DNA from 4 places in the Neobacillus sp. PS2-9 genome. Region 3 is predicted to be linked to each of the others. Evidence: predicted binding sites of a transcription regulator. Region 3 holds the regulator's gene; each other region holds the start of a gene.
What was found. Region 3 encodes Rex, which represses fermentation and respiration genes when NADH is low (regulators of the CRP and FNR family bind a similar motif). Its sites were predicted from a motif close to TTGTGAAATATTTCACAA; they were not measured.
Positions count from the first base shown of each region.

Region 1 (3,207 bases), 440 kb from region 3:
TTCACCGGGAACGGCGTCCAAAGCGATTTCGGTCGGAGCCTCCACACCCACGATGGAAATACCTTTATTATTAATAGAAGGAAGCCGGAATAAATATCGGATTCAGCCGATGGAGGGCTCAGCTAAATGGGCGCTAGACCGGTCAGTCGATCTGGTGGACGGCGGTATCGGCAGGAAAGAGGAATTAAGGAATGTTCAAGGAAAAATCGTCCTGATGAAGCGGGGGACACTGACCTTTACTGAGAAAGCAGAAAATGCCCGTGCAGCGGGAGCTAGAGCGGTGTTAATCTACAATAATATGAGCGGAAGCTTCATTGGGAATCTGGAATCTCCGCTGACCCTACCAGTGGGTTCACTATCGAAGGGTGACGGAGTTTTTTTACAAAAAGAAATAAAGAAACAACGTGTGGCGGCGAGAATCTCGGTGGTAGAGGAGCGGGACCGGCTGGCAGACTTTAGCTCGAGGGGGCCGGTGACGGGAACGTGGGAAATTAAGCCAGACATTGTTGCCCCGGGGGTAGCCATAAATTCGACGATTCCAGGCGGCTATTTGTCTTTGCAGGGAACGAGTATGGCGGCACCGCATGTGGCTGGGGCCTGTGCGTTAATTAAGCAGGCGCACCCGGACTGGACGCCGGTGCAAATTAAAGCAGCGTTGATGAACACGGCAAAACCGCTTGTGAAGTTGGAGCCCGAAAAGATGAGTTCTACTGCTGATGAGAGTCTAGGGTTTTACCGCACGTACGAACAGGGTGCCGGCCGGATTCAAGTAGATGAAGCGATCAAGGCGACCTCGCTTGTTTCGCCGAGCAGTATGAGGTTTGGGAAATATAGTGACGATCATGATGTTCATCAGGCCACTTTGCATGTGGAAAATAGGAGTTCAGAAACGCAGCGGTATTCCTTTTCGATTCCGCAGAGGATGGAGGGGCTGAACTGGAGGTTCCCGTTATCGTTCACGCTTGGGCCAAAGGAGTCGAAAGAGGTGACGGTTGAGTTAACGGTCGACCCTAAAGTGTTTTTACGAAAAGTCCATGACGGTTATATTCAAATGCAGGCGGGTTCATCGACGATTCACATTCCGTATTTGTATGTACTAGAGGAGCCGGGATATCCACGTGTGATGGGCTTTGATTTTGGTGAAAGCGATCATCGTGGACAGTATCGGTATGAGGTGTATTTGCCTGGCGGAGCAGAGGAGTTTGGAATTGCCTTGTTTAACCCGGAGGATTACCGGTTTGTTGGTTTTTTGGATACGAAGACAAACGTGAAAAAAGGGTTAATCCGGAAAGTGATTCCGGTTGAGCAGCTGCCGGAAGCTGGGACGTACCTCGTGAAGGTGTTTGCTAAAAAGGCTGGGAAGGAAGATTTTATCGAGCGGATGATCGTCATCGAGAGGGAAAAAGAGTAAAATATGCGAGTGAATGGGCAAGTCAAAATCCGAACGGCTTGTCCACCCCATGAATCACGGATATCCGCCTCCTGTGACAATGTTCACAAAATAGACACAAAATGGTCAAAAAAAGTTTAAAAAATCCACTACAATAATAGAGTAAATTAAAATTTGATGAGAGAAAAATCTTGGGAAATTGTTTGTGGGATAATTCACTAAATTCATTGACTTTAAAAGATGCCTATTGTATGCTAACAAAGGGTGTAAAATGATAGGGTTTTCATCGGATTAATAGACTATTATCCACGGTGTTTCCCGCCTATTTGCATACTATTATCCGGTTCACATTCTCTTATAGTGAGGATGCGATAAGCATGCGAAAAAACAACCGCAATCCATTACAAGCTATGGCTTTAATGTCCGCGATCGTCTCCCAGTTAGTCGGTTCCATTCTAATAGGTATTTTCTCAGGCAGATGGCTGGATCGGCATTGGGGTACCGAACCAATTTTCTTAATAGTTGGACTGCTTTTAGGACTTGCAGCAGGCACCTATTCCATGCTTCTTTCAATCCGTCATTTCTATTCAGGAGATAAATAACTATGCCAGATTTCAGAATCATGTACAACAGACAGCGGAAATGGATTTTTTACTTGTTGTCCATTTATGTTCTCGGCTGGGGATTTACATCATACCAAACAATCTTCTTAGGGTTGATTCTTGGGACATGCTTTGGTTTCTTAAATCTTTGGTTATTAGTTAGAAAAACCGAAGACTTTGATAAAAAGGTATCACAGGGCAAAAAAGTCCGCTCACTTGGGTCGCTTTCCAGGATGGCAGTAGGTGGAATAGCGGCATTAATTGCATTGAGATATCCAGAGTATTTCAATGTGATGGGTTTAGTAATAGGATTGATGACATCCTATATTGTCATTATGATAGATTATTTTTATCATGCATTGCATGTACATAAATGAAGCGGAAACGAGGTGAGTTTACATGGAACACGGAACTCCGGATTTTAAGTTTATGGGGCTTTGGTTTAACGGGGCCAATATTCTAATGATTACGGTTGCAAGTGCGATTGTTTTCCTTATTGCAGTCCTTGCTACCCGCAAACTTGCGATGAAACCAACTGGCGTACAAAATTTCTTTGAGTGGATTTTGGACTTCGTTAAAGGAATTATCAACAGTACAATGGATTGGAAGACAGGTGGTCGATTCCACATTCTTGGGATTACACTATTGATGTATATCTTTGTATCAAATATGTTAGGTCTTCCGTTTGCAATCGTAGTTGGCGAAAACCTTTGGTGGAAATCACCGACAGCTGACCCAACGATTACGTTAACGTTAGCGGTTATGGTTGTTGCGTTATCGCACTTCTATGGTGTAAAGCTAAAAGGTGTAAAAGGATATGCAGAAGGCTTCTTCAGCCCAATGAAATTTCTTTTCCCATTAAAGATTATTGAGGAATTCGCGAATACGCTAACTCTTGGTTTGCGTTTATACGGTAACATCTTTGCTGGTGAATTGCTTCTTTCCCTATTAGCAGCTGGACTAGCGCATCAAGGGATTGCTGGAACTATTGCAGCAGTACCATTAACACTAGTATGGCAAGGTTTCTCTATTTTCGTAGGTTCAATTCAAGCGTACATTTTCACAATGTTAACAATGGTTTATATGGCTCATAAAGTGAGTCACGACCATTAATATAAACCGTTCATTACTCATGAACAAAATAATAAACTATACTTTTTTATACATTTAAGGAGGAAAAACGAAATGACAGGTTCAATTGGTATTTTAGCAGCA
Region 1 is NZ_CP133269.1:205,687-208,893, forward strand. Features, by position in the region: gene RCG25_RS00980 (S8 family serine peptidase) at 1-1,411, shown strand, start outside; gene RCG25_RS00985 (AtpZ/AtpI family protein) at 1,768-1,992, shown strand; gene RCG25_RS00990 (ATP synthase subunit I) at 1,995-2,369, shown strand; gene atpB (F0F1 ATP synthase subunit A) at 2,392-3,105, shown strand; gene atpE (F0F1 ATP synthase subunit C) at 3,178-3,207, shown strand, end outside.
Region 1: a site for Rex is predicted at 1,483-1,500, ahead of RCG25_RS00985 (AtpZ/AtpI family protein). Genes of this name have one in related genera too.

Region 2 (3,207 bases), 1.2 Mb from region 3:
TAATCAATGGTGTACGGGCTTCATCAATTAAAATGGAGTCGACCTCGTCAATGACCGCATAAAAAAGCGGACGTTGTACCTTTTGCTCTTTATAAAGGACCATATTGTCACGTAAATAGTCAAATCCCAATTCATTGTTTGTACCATAGGTAATATCAGCGGCATAGGCTGCCTGTTTTTCTTCCTTATCCATGCTGTTTAAGTTCAAGCCAACGGTTAGGCCTAGGAATTCATATAGCTGACCCATCTCAGTCGCGTCACGGCTTGCTAGGTATTCGTTGACAGTTACTACGTGAACGCCTTTACCAGAAAGAGCATTCAAATAAACAGGCATGGTAGCCGTTAAGGTTTTACCTTCCCCTGTCTTCATCTCCGAAATGTTCCCTTCATGGAGAGAAATCCCCCCCATTAGCTGAACATGGTACGGATATAGCCCTAGAACACGACGAGCACCTTCGCGAACAATGGCAAATGCTTCTACTAATAAATCATCAAGCGTTTCGCCCTTTTGATAGCGTAATTTGAATTCTTCAGTTTTTTCACGAAGTTGATCGTCAGTCAGCTTTTCAGTTTCTGCAGCGAGTGCATCAATTTTCACGGCAAGTTTGTCTAACCGCTTCAACTCACGCTTGTTCAGATCAAACACTTTATTTAAAATCCCCATATCAGATGAACGCTCCTTTTTATCGAGACTAGTACGTATTTTTCAAAAATAATTCTGTCAAAAATATTCGATAATTTCCTTTTTCATCTTACCACTTCCACTATAGAGTGACAACATTGTTAGCGTGGAAGCAAATTTTGTCATTCTACTATTATATCTCTTTCACAGCAGAACTTCTATTTTGAAGGGTTCGGTTATTTGTCATATTTGACAATCTCATGGCAATAAAGCTTAAAGCTATTTCAATATGAAAAAGGAGCAAAATGTTTTTAATAAAATATGAATAAAAGTGTTTATTTTTGTATAATTATTTGATTTTATACAAGTTACTACTATTCGCATAGTGATAACTAAAGGCTTGATATAACAATGTTTACATGTTGTTTTTATGGTTAATAAATCTGTCACAGGTGTGTAGAAATATTCACAAATTGTACATTGGATTATACCCTTACAATGTTAGATACTACCTTTAGAGAGGTTAATCTGGAAAATAAATAGAGAATCAATCCAAGATGGGAAGGGTGAGTAAAGTGGCCATTTGGGGGAGAAAGAAAAATAAAGAAGCAGATCCCGAAACGAGAGAAGATAGAAAAAAAGGCCCAATGCGAAAACTTTGGCATAAGTTCCGAAGTATAGATTGGAAGAATCCAGTGAACAGGTGGAAACTTCTATTTGTTTCACTTGTAGGTTGCATCATTGTATTTGGTGGAGGATATGGAGTCCTTTCCTTCACAAACTCGCCATCCTTTTGTTCGAGCTGTCACGAAATGGCGCCGGAGTACTCAACATTTACAGCCAGTGCTCACAATCAAATTTCATGTGTACAGTGTCATATTAAGCCAGGAACGATCAACATGCTGACGCACAAAATGAAGTCGATGAAAGAAGTATACTATCACGTAACAGGCGTACCAAAGCAAATCGTTCAAACAGAAGAAGAAGCTGTCTCAAATGAAAACTGTTTACAATGTCACTCTAAAAATCGCCTAGTAACAGCATCAGGGGATTTGAAGGTGAACCACAAAGGACATATCGAAGAAGATATCCCTTGTATTACTTGTCACGCAGGAGTTGTGCACGCCAAAATGGCCACTCGCGGAATTAACACCGAAGAAGTTCGCGGTCATTGGACAAAAGAAAATGCTGAAAAATTTATGGAAAAGAAATACTTGAGACCTAACATGGGAACTTGTATTGATTGCCACGACAAAGTTAACAACGGTGAAAAGCCATGGAAGGAAGTGGCTTACAACGTTCCTCCAAATCCAGAAGAGATGGAGAAGAAACTAGAAGAGAAAGAAAAAGAACCAACTAAAGAAACATCTACAGAAGCAACAGCAGAAGACGAAAGTGCAGAAGCCATTGCAGCAGAGCATGACCAAAAAACACAGGATATTATTTTACAAGCCATTGGAAAGCAACAGAAAGACGTTAAGATCTCTATGGCATGTGAAACTTGTCACAAAAAGATTAAGGTTCCTAAGAGCCACAAGGTAGAAGGCTGGAACGGACAGCACGGTGGTACAGCAGTTAAAGAGTTAGATAAGTGCGTGAACTGTCACCAGGATTCTAAGTGGGTTAGAGAGATTCCAAAAGAAGACATTATGTCACTACTTAAGATGAAGGAGACAAAAACAAAGTACACACCAAATATTACCATCGTTAAAGAACAATCACGAATTAACAAATTCTGTAGTGCCTGTCACGCAAACCGTCCTCCTGGACACGTTGAAAGTAATCAGTGGTTAACGGCGCACGCAGCAAGAGCAAAGACTGATACTCAAAAAGCCGAATGCTTTGTCTGTCACGATCGTGAAAAACCAAAGCCAGGTTCAACTGATGTAAAAGCACCTACTGATGTATATTGTCAATACTGTCACAGAACTGGTTTTAAATCAGATGTGAAAAAATAATAAATTTTAAACAGGAGGGTCGCTTTTATGGAAGAGGAGCACAAAGAAGAGCTGACGGCCCCTCCCAAATTTCGCTATAAGCTAATCAAAATTGCGACATTAACAGTGTTGGTTTTAGCCCTTTTCATCATTGTCGGAGGGTTAGGGCTAAAAGCAACATCAAGCTCAGAGTTTTGCGCATCCTGTCATGAAATGAAGCCCCAGTACTATACATGGAAAGCTTCATCTCATAGTGAGGTAGAATGCGTTAACTGTCATATTGGGCCTGGGGCAGAGAATATCGTGAAAGCGAAAGGAAATGGCCTCGTAGAATTTTATAAAAAAGAAAAAGATACCTATATCGCACCCATTAAGATGCCGAATCTGATACCTGATGAGGCATGTGAGAGTTGTCACAATATGAAATATCGTGATGTTACTCCTTCAGGGGATATCATAATTCCACATACCAAACACAAGACAGAAGGCATTAAATGTGTTCAATGCCACAGTGGAACTGCTCACGGAAAAATATCTGATCGTAAAGTGACATATAAAAGTGATTATGGAAAATGGGATGAAAAACTAGGTTCATCACTTATGAATGATAAAAAGTTTACTAGTCCACAAATGGATACTTGTATGGAA
Region 2 is NZ_CP133269.1:922,800-926,006, forward strand. Features, by position in the region: gene secA (preprotein translocase subunit SecA) at 1-664, opposite strand, end outside; gene RCG25_RS04460 (cytochrome c3 family protein) at 1,189-2,580, shown strand; gene RCG25_RS04465 (cytochrome c3 family protein) at 2,608-3,207, shown strand, end outside.
Region 2: a site for Rex is predicted at 1,077-1,094, ahead of RCG25_RS04460 (cytochrome c3 family protein). Genes of this name have one in related genera too.

Region 3 (3,207 bases):
AATGATCCTGGAAATTTAAACCGTGTAGAACCGAGCGAATGTCAGCTTCAAACTGGTATCCGCCCTGTTCCTTGAATTGTACCTGGAGGGTATCATATTCTTTCAGCACCCGTTCGTACTTGCTTGGGTCTTCAAACACAGAAGGCTCGGCCATTTGCTCTTCCAGTTTGCGGAGCGATTTTTCCATGATTTGAAGGGGTTCAAATACGGTTAACATTTCGTCCCAAATGGTCAATTTGGATTCTAATCCTGTGTTTTGAGCTAAGTACCCAATGGTTACTTCTTTTGGTTTGATGATTTCGCCGCCATCATGAGACAAATGTCCGGCAATAATCTTTAATAAGGTCGATTTTCCGGCACCATTACGGCCAACTAGGGCCACACGGTCTCTCGTTTGTAATTCTAGCTTTATATTCGATAAAATAAGGTCAGCACCATAATATTTTTGTAATTGATTTACTTGCAATAAAATCATTTTATTCACCTCTATTACTTAGGACTAGTGTACCGTATAAGCGGAATGACAGCAATAACTCGGACTCTTCTAGGTGCTGTTCTTTTAAAAAATCTAGTGATTCGTTCAAAGTTTCACACACATAAAAGGAAAAATAGTGTATTATTTTTTGGTAGGAGGATTTTTTATATGGCCGAATTTACGCATTTTAATGAAGAAGGCAGAGCAAAGATGGTAGATGTCAGCGATAAGCCTGAGACAGCACGTACTGCTCTTGCTCATTCTAGCATAACTGTAAGTAAAGAGATTTTTTACAAAATAACCCATCATGAGATGAAGAAGGGCGATGTACTAGCTGTTGCCCAAGTTGCAGCCGTGATGGCGGCAAAAAAAACATGGGATATTATTCCTATGTGTCATCCCATCCCACTGACAGGTGTGAATATTTCTTTTGCATGGGAAGAGGAGCAAACAGGGAACTTTCAATTACATATTGAGGCAGCGGTGAAAACAAAGGGGAATACAGGTGTGGAAATGGAAGCGCTCACAGCTGCATCTACTTGTGCTTTAACCGTTTATGATATGTGCAAGGCAGTCGATAAAGGGATGGTTATTGGGCCAACCTATTTAGTGGAAAAAACAGGCGGTAAAAACGGTGATTTTAGAAGAAATGAACAGGTTAAATAAGAGTTAAAAAACCATTCATGGGGTGTGGGAGAATATGAGTAACGAAACGATGAAAATACCACAGGCGACAGCGAAACGGCTGCCCCTCTATTATCGATTTTTAAAGAACCTGCATACTTCCGGCAAACAAAGAGTTTCATCTGCAGAGTTAAGTGAAGCGGTAAAGGTAGACTCGGCAACGATTCGCCGTGACTTTTCCTATTTTGGGGCATTAGGTAAGAAGGGGTATGGCTATAATGTTAATTATTTGTTAACCTTTTTCCGGAAAACGCTGGATCAGGATGAATTAACAAAGGTTGCGTTAATTGGGGTCGGTAATTTGGGGACTGCCTTTTTAAATTATAACTTTTTAAAAAATAACAACACGAAGATCGAGGTCGCGTTTGATGTCGATCCGGAAAAAATGGGTACAACGATTCGCGAAGTTCCAGTTCATCATATGGATGATTTGGAGAAGGTATTAGAAAATAGTGATATTCAGGTGGCTATTTTAACGGTGCCAGCTCCTGTTGCGCAAATGATAACGGACCGACTGGTAAAAGCGGAAGTTAAAGGGATTCTAAACTTTACGCCTGCTCGGTTAAATGTACCAGGGTCGATTCGGGTTCACCATATTGACCTGGCAGTGGAACTGCAATCATTGGTTTACTTTTTAAAGCACTATCCAACAGTGGATGTAGAGGAATAGAACATGATAATAAGGCCTCTTACGATGATTCAATCGTAGGAGGTGTTTTTATTGCAAAAATTTGTAAGTTATAACTTTACACGCGTAACAGTGTTATGTTACATTGATAAATAGAAAGGGGTTTTTATCATGAGTGAGGAGTTAATCTCAAAAAAAGACCTATTAGAATTTGCGAGAATTTCCTATGGACAGTTATATAGATGGAAGCGAAAGGACCTTATTCCAGAAGAATGGTTCATACGTAAATCAACCTTTACTGGGCAGGAGACCTTTTTTCCAAAAGAGAAGATCCTAGAAAGAATCAATAAAATCCAAACAATGAAAGAAAATTTATCACTAGATGAACTGGCAGACATGTTTTCACCAAATATTTCTGACTTGCAGCTAGGAAAAGACGAGCTAGTAAAACGTAACATTGTTTCATCTGCTGTTATGAATTTTTACCTTGAGAATGAAAAAGGAAGCCCTACGTTTACGATTACTAGGATGCTTGAAGTATATGTGCTTGAGAAGCTTCTGCAATCTGGTGAGATTAATCAAGATGAAGGAAAGATGCTGCTTCAGGTGTTAAAGGAGCATGCTGCTTTAATCAAACAAAAAAGCTGTGAATTAGTCATAACAAGGAAACTTGGGGTGTCATCGTGTCTCTTGCTCATTAACGCAGAAGCGATGCATATGGATTTGGGGACGAAAATGGTTGTGCAGCTCTCACTGATGTCGTGTATGGAAGAGATCAAAGCAAAATTATTATAAAGGAGAATATACATGGATATGAAGGAAAGAGGAGACTTAGTCATCAATGGTTTCGGTGCTTCAAATGGTGGGGCGTTCCGCCAGGTCATATTGAATGGATTCGGAACGGTTAACAGTGATGTTGATTGCGTGGAGTTTGAAAGTAATGGCTTCGGGACCGTGGATGGGAATGTGACAAGTGAACAGACGAAAATAAACGGTAAAGCAAAGGTCAAGGGAACGATTGAATCCCAGCAACTATCGATAGATGGAACGGCAAAGATTGGCGAAAATCTATATGTGAAAAAATTAAAGGTTTCCGGCAAGGCGTCTGTTGGTGGAAAAGTCAAAAGTGAGGAAATCAAAATTAATGGGGTGTTAAGGGTAGAAGGAGATTGTGAGGCAGAGATTTTTAAAGCAGATTCTCAATTTGCTATAGGCGGGTTATTAAATGCCGAACAAATTACGATTCAACTTCATGGCCCATGTAAGGCAAAAGAAATCGGCGGTGAAACCATTTTGGTGAAACATAGAGGTTCCTTTTTCGAAAGTCTCATTAAACCGTTGTTTTCCACTCAGCTCGAAGTGGAATTCATTGAAGGAGACAAAATTGAACTAGAGAATACCATTGCCAAGGTGGTACGGG
Region 3 is NZ_CP133269.1:4,962,017-4,965,223, reverse strand. Features, by position in the region: gene RCG25_RS24745 (ABC-F family ATP-binding cassette domain-containing protein) at 1-475, opposite strand, end outside; gene moaC (cyclic pyranopterin monophosphate synthase MoaC) at 644-1,141, shown strand; gene RCG25_RS24735 (redox-sensing transcriptional repressor Rex) at 1,176-1,829, shown strand; gene RCG25_RS24730 (YhbD family protein) at 1,959-2,582, shown strand; gene RCG25_RS24725 (polymer-forming cytoskeletal protein) at 2,595-3,207, shown strand, end outside.

Region 4 (3,207 bases), 1.8 Mb from region 3:
ATCCCTTTTGTTCTCATTTTTAAGATCGTCACGATAAAGTTAATACCTGTCATCAATGTTCCAATACCGGCAATCTGTAAGGCAACTGCATAATAGTTGTTACCGATACCTGGGGTAAATTCTTTCCCGGCAAGTGGGAAGTAGGCTGTCCATCCAGCATCTGGTGAACCACCAATAACAAACGAGATGTTAAATAGCATCGCACCGCTAAAGAATAACCAGAAGCTAAGAGCATTTAATTGCGGAAATGCTACGTCCCGTGCACCAATCTGAAGCGGAATTACGACGTTCATTAAGCCAATTAAAAGTGGCATTGCCGCAAATAAAATCATGATTACACCATGAGTGGTGAAAATTTCGTTATAATGCTGTGCGTCTAAAAATTGCATTTCAGGTCGTGAGGTTTGGGCTTTCATTAATAGTCCATCTACACCACCACGGAAAAACATTAAAACACCTGAAAGGATGTACATGATACCAATTCGTTTATGATCAACCGTAGTGATCCATTCACGCCAAAGCCATTTCCATTTTTTTAAATAGGTAACACCAGCTACAATACCTACCATTGTTAGTGCAATAGCAATCTGTGAACCTAGTATTAACGGGTTTCCGACGATAAAAAAGTCATGCCAATTAATGCCCATCGTGTTCACCTCCATTTGAATTTCCATCCATATCTTTCGTTGACTCACTGTCAGTTTCTTTTTCTTTAAAAATCTTACCTTTCACGCCATGGACTTCATACAATTCAGGGTTTGTATAAGTCTTAGAATTCATTTTAGCGTGATCAACCCATGCTAAATGTGTACCGATATATGTTTCCCGGCCTAAATGTGTTGGCTTGAGGAGTTCAAAGTATTTATTCTCTGTTAATTTCGGAGCCTTTTCTTTAACTTCTTTTACCCACTTTTCAAAGTCTTTGGGTGATTTTGCTTCAACAGTAAACTCCATACCAGCGTATCCTTGTCCGTTAAAGTTGGTATTTCTACCTAAAAATTCTCCTGGCTTATCAGCAGTAAGGTACAATTGAGTTTCCATCTTATTCATTGTGTATTTTTGACCGCCTAATTCAGGCACCCAGAAAGATTGCATGGTACCAGCTGAAGTTAATTTAAATTCAACAGGTGTGCCTGCAGGGATGTTTACGTAATTGACTGTTTCAATGCCTTGATCAGGATAACTGAAAATCCATTTCCAATCGGCAGATGTAACATGAATGACAATCGGATCTTTTTTCTCATAGCCTGCAGGAACTTTTTCAAGCTTATAAATCGTTTTTACTGTTGGAATGGTTAGAGCAATAACTATTAAAATAGGAATAATAGTCCAAATAAACTCTAATTTTGTACTTCCATGTTCTTCAGGTGGCTCGTAATCTTTATTTTCAGGTGTTGCGCGGTATTTCCAAATGATATAACCAAATAAACCAAAAACGACAACAACAACAAGGAGCATGAAGATTAGTGACCAATTGATTAAGTCAAGAATATCTCTTGCTGCAGGACCTTTGGGTTCAAAAACAAGCATATTCGTATCGCAGCCGCTTAAAAGCAATACAGGTAGTAAAGCTAATAGTGGAACGAAGTAGTTCTTTTTAAACATTGAGATTTTTCCCCTCCAATAATTGTTCGTTTTTTCACATTTGTTCGTGAATTCATTCACAAACTTTGTTAGAGCCATTCCTTCGCCTTAAAGAAAATAGAAACACAATTAAATTAATTATTAGATAATAATAATTTGTATGTTCGTTTTCCATAACACAATATTAACAACATAGATGTGATGTTAACATAGGTTTTTGTAAAAAGTTGTGACAAATTTGTTAAGGATATAAAATCCTATTCATGGGATGATTTGGTAAAAGGGGTGCAAATGGCATTCTGTAGCACTTAATGTTGTCTATTTCCCTGCAAACATGGGATAATAATAGGGAATACATAGAAAGAGGAGAGCATAATAATGAAGGTCAAAATTAACCGCAATGCAGCAAAAGCATTGAAAAAAATGCTAGATCAAGAAGAGGCACAAGGAAAAATGTTTCGAGTTTATGTGACAAGTGTTCATGGAGATCATGCCCACTATGACTTGATGCTCGATACTCCAACAGAAAATGATGTAGTGGTTCAATCGGATAAGGATATTGATTTTATTGTAGAAAAAAATAATGACTATTTAGATAATGTTTGGATCCAATTCTTCCATGTCCCAAATGAAGAATGGCTAATTACCAATCCATCAAAGGGTGTCCATCATCATCATTAAAAATATAAAAACGTTTGGAGAGTAATCCAAGCGTTTTTTTTAACTGAAATTTTCTAAATACTTGAAATTGTTTATATTTTTCTCATATAATCCTATTATTGCTATCTTAGAACAAGGCAGAGTTAAAGAAAAGTGTGATCTTTACACCCTGTTGATTGGAGCGGAAGGCACGAAGACTCCTGTGGGAGTATGGTTCAGGGGAGTCCCCGCAGGCGCAAGCGCCGAGGAGGCTCGCCGAAACACCCACGGAAAGCGAAGTGCCTGGAGCGGAAATCAACAGGCAAGTTTAACGGAGCCTAGAAAAAGGAGATTATTTATGATTCGTCGTTTTTTTTCTTATTATCGTCCGCATAAGAGACTGTTTATGTTTGACTTTAGTAGTGCGGTTATCGTAGCCATTTTGGAATTGGCTTTTCCGTTAGCAGTGCAGTGGTTTATTGATAAATTACTACCTGGTGGTGACTGGCAAACGATTGTGGCAGTTAGTATCGGTCTTTTCCTTCTATATTTATTGAGCACCTTCTTACAATTTATTGTGAATTACTGGGGGCATAAGCTGGGAATTAATATAGAAACAGACATGAGGCAAGAGTTATTTGAACATGTTCAAAAACAATCGTTCCGATTCTTTGATAATACGAAAACTGGGCATATTATGAGCAGAATTACGAATGATCTCTTTGATCTTGGTGAACTCGCCCATCATGGACCAGAAGATGTATTTATTGCAATGATGACCTTTATTGGTGCGTTCTGGATTATGTTGACGATCAACGTAAAACTAGCATTTGTTGCTATTTTAGTACTTCCATTTTTAATGATACTAGTTGTTGTTTGTAATTTGAAAATGAATAAAGCATGGGGGCAAATGTATTCAAGCATTGCGGATGTGAATGCACGAGTAGAGGACAGTGTATCAGGGAGTCGCGTCGTTCAATCGTT
Region 4 is NZ_CP133269.1:3,129,026-3,132,232, reverse strand. Features, by position in the region: gene qoxB (cytochrome aa3 quinol oxidase subunit I) at 1-647, opposite strand, end outside; gene qoxA (cytochrome aa3 quinol oxidase subunit II) at 637-1,605, opposite strand; gene RCG25_RS15845 (iron-sulfur cluster assembly accessory protein) at 1,963-2,265, shown strand; gene RCG25_RS15840 (ABC transporter ATP-binding protein) at 2,582-3,207, shown strand, end outside.
Region 4: a site for Rex is predicted at 1,650-1,667, ahead of qoxA (cytochrome aa3 quinol oxidase subunit II). Genes of this name have one in related genera too.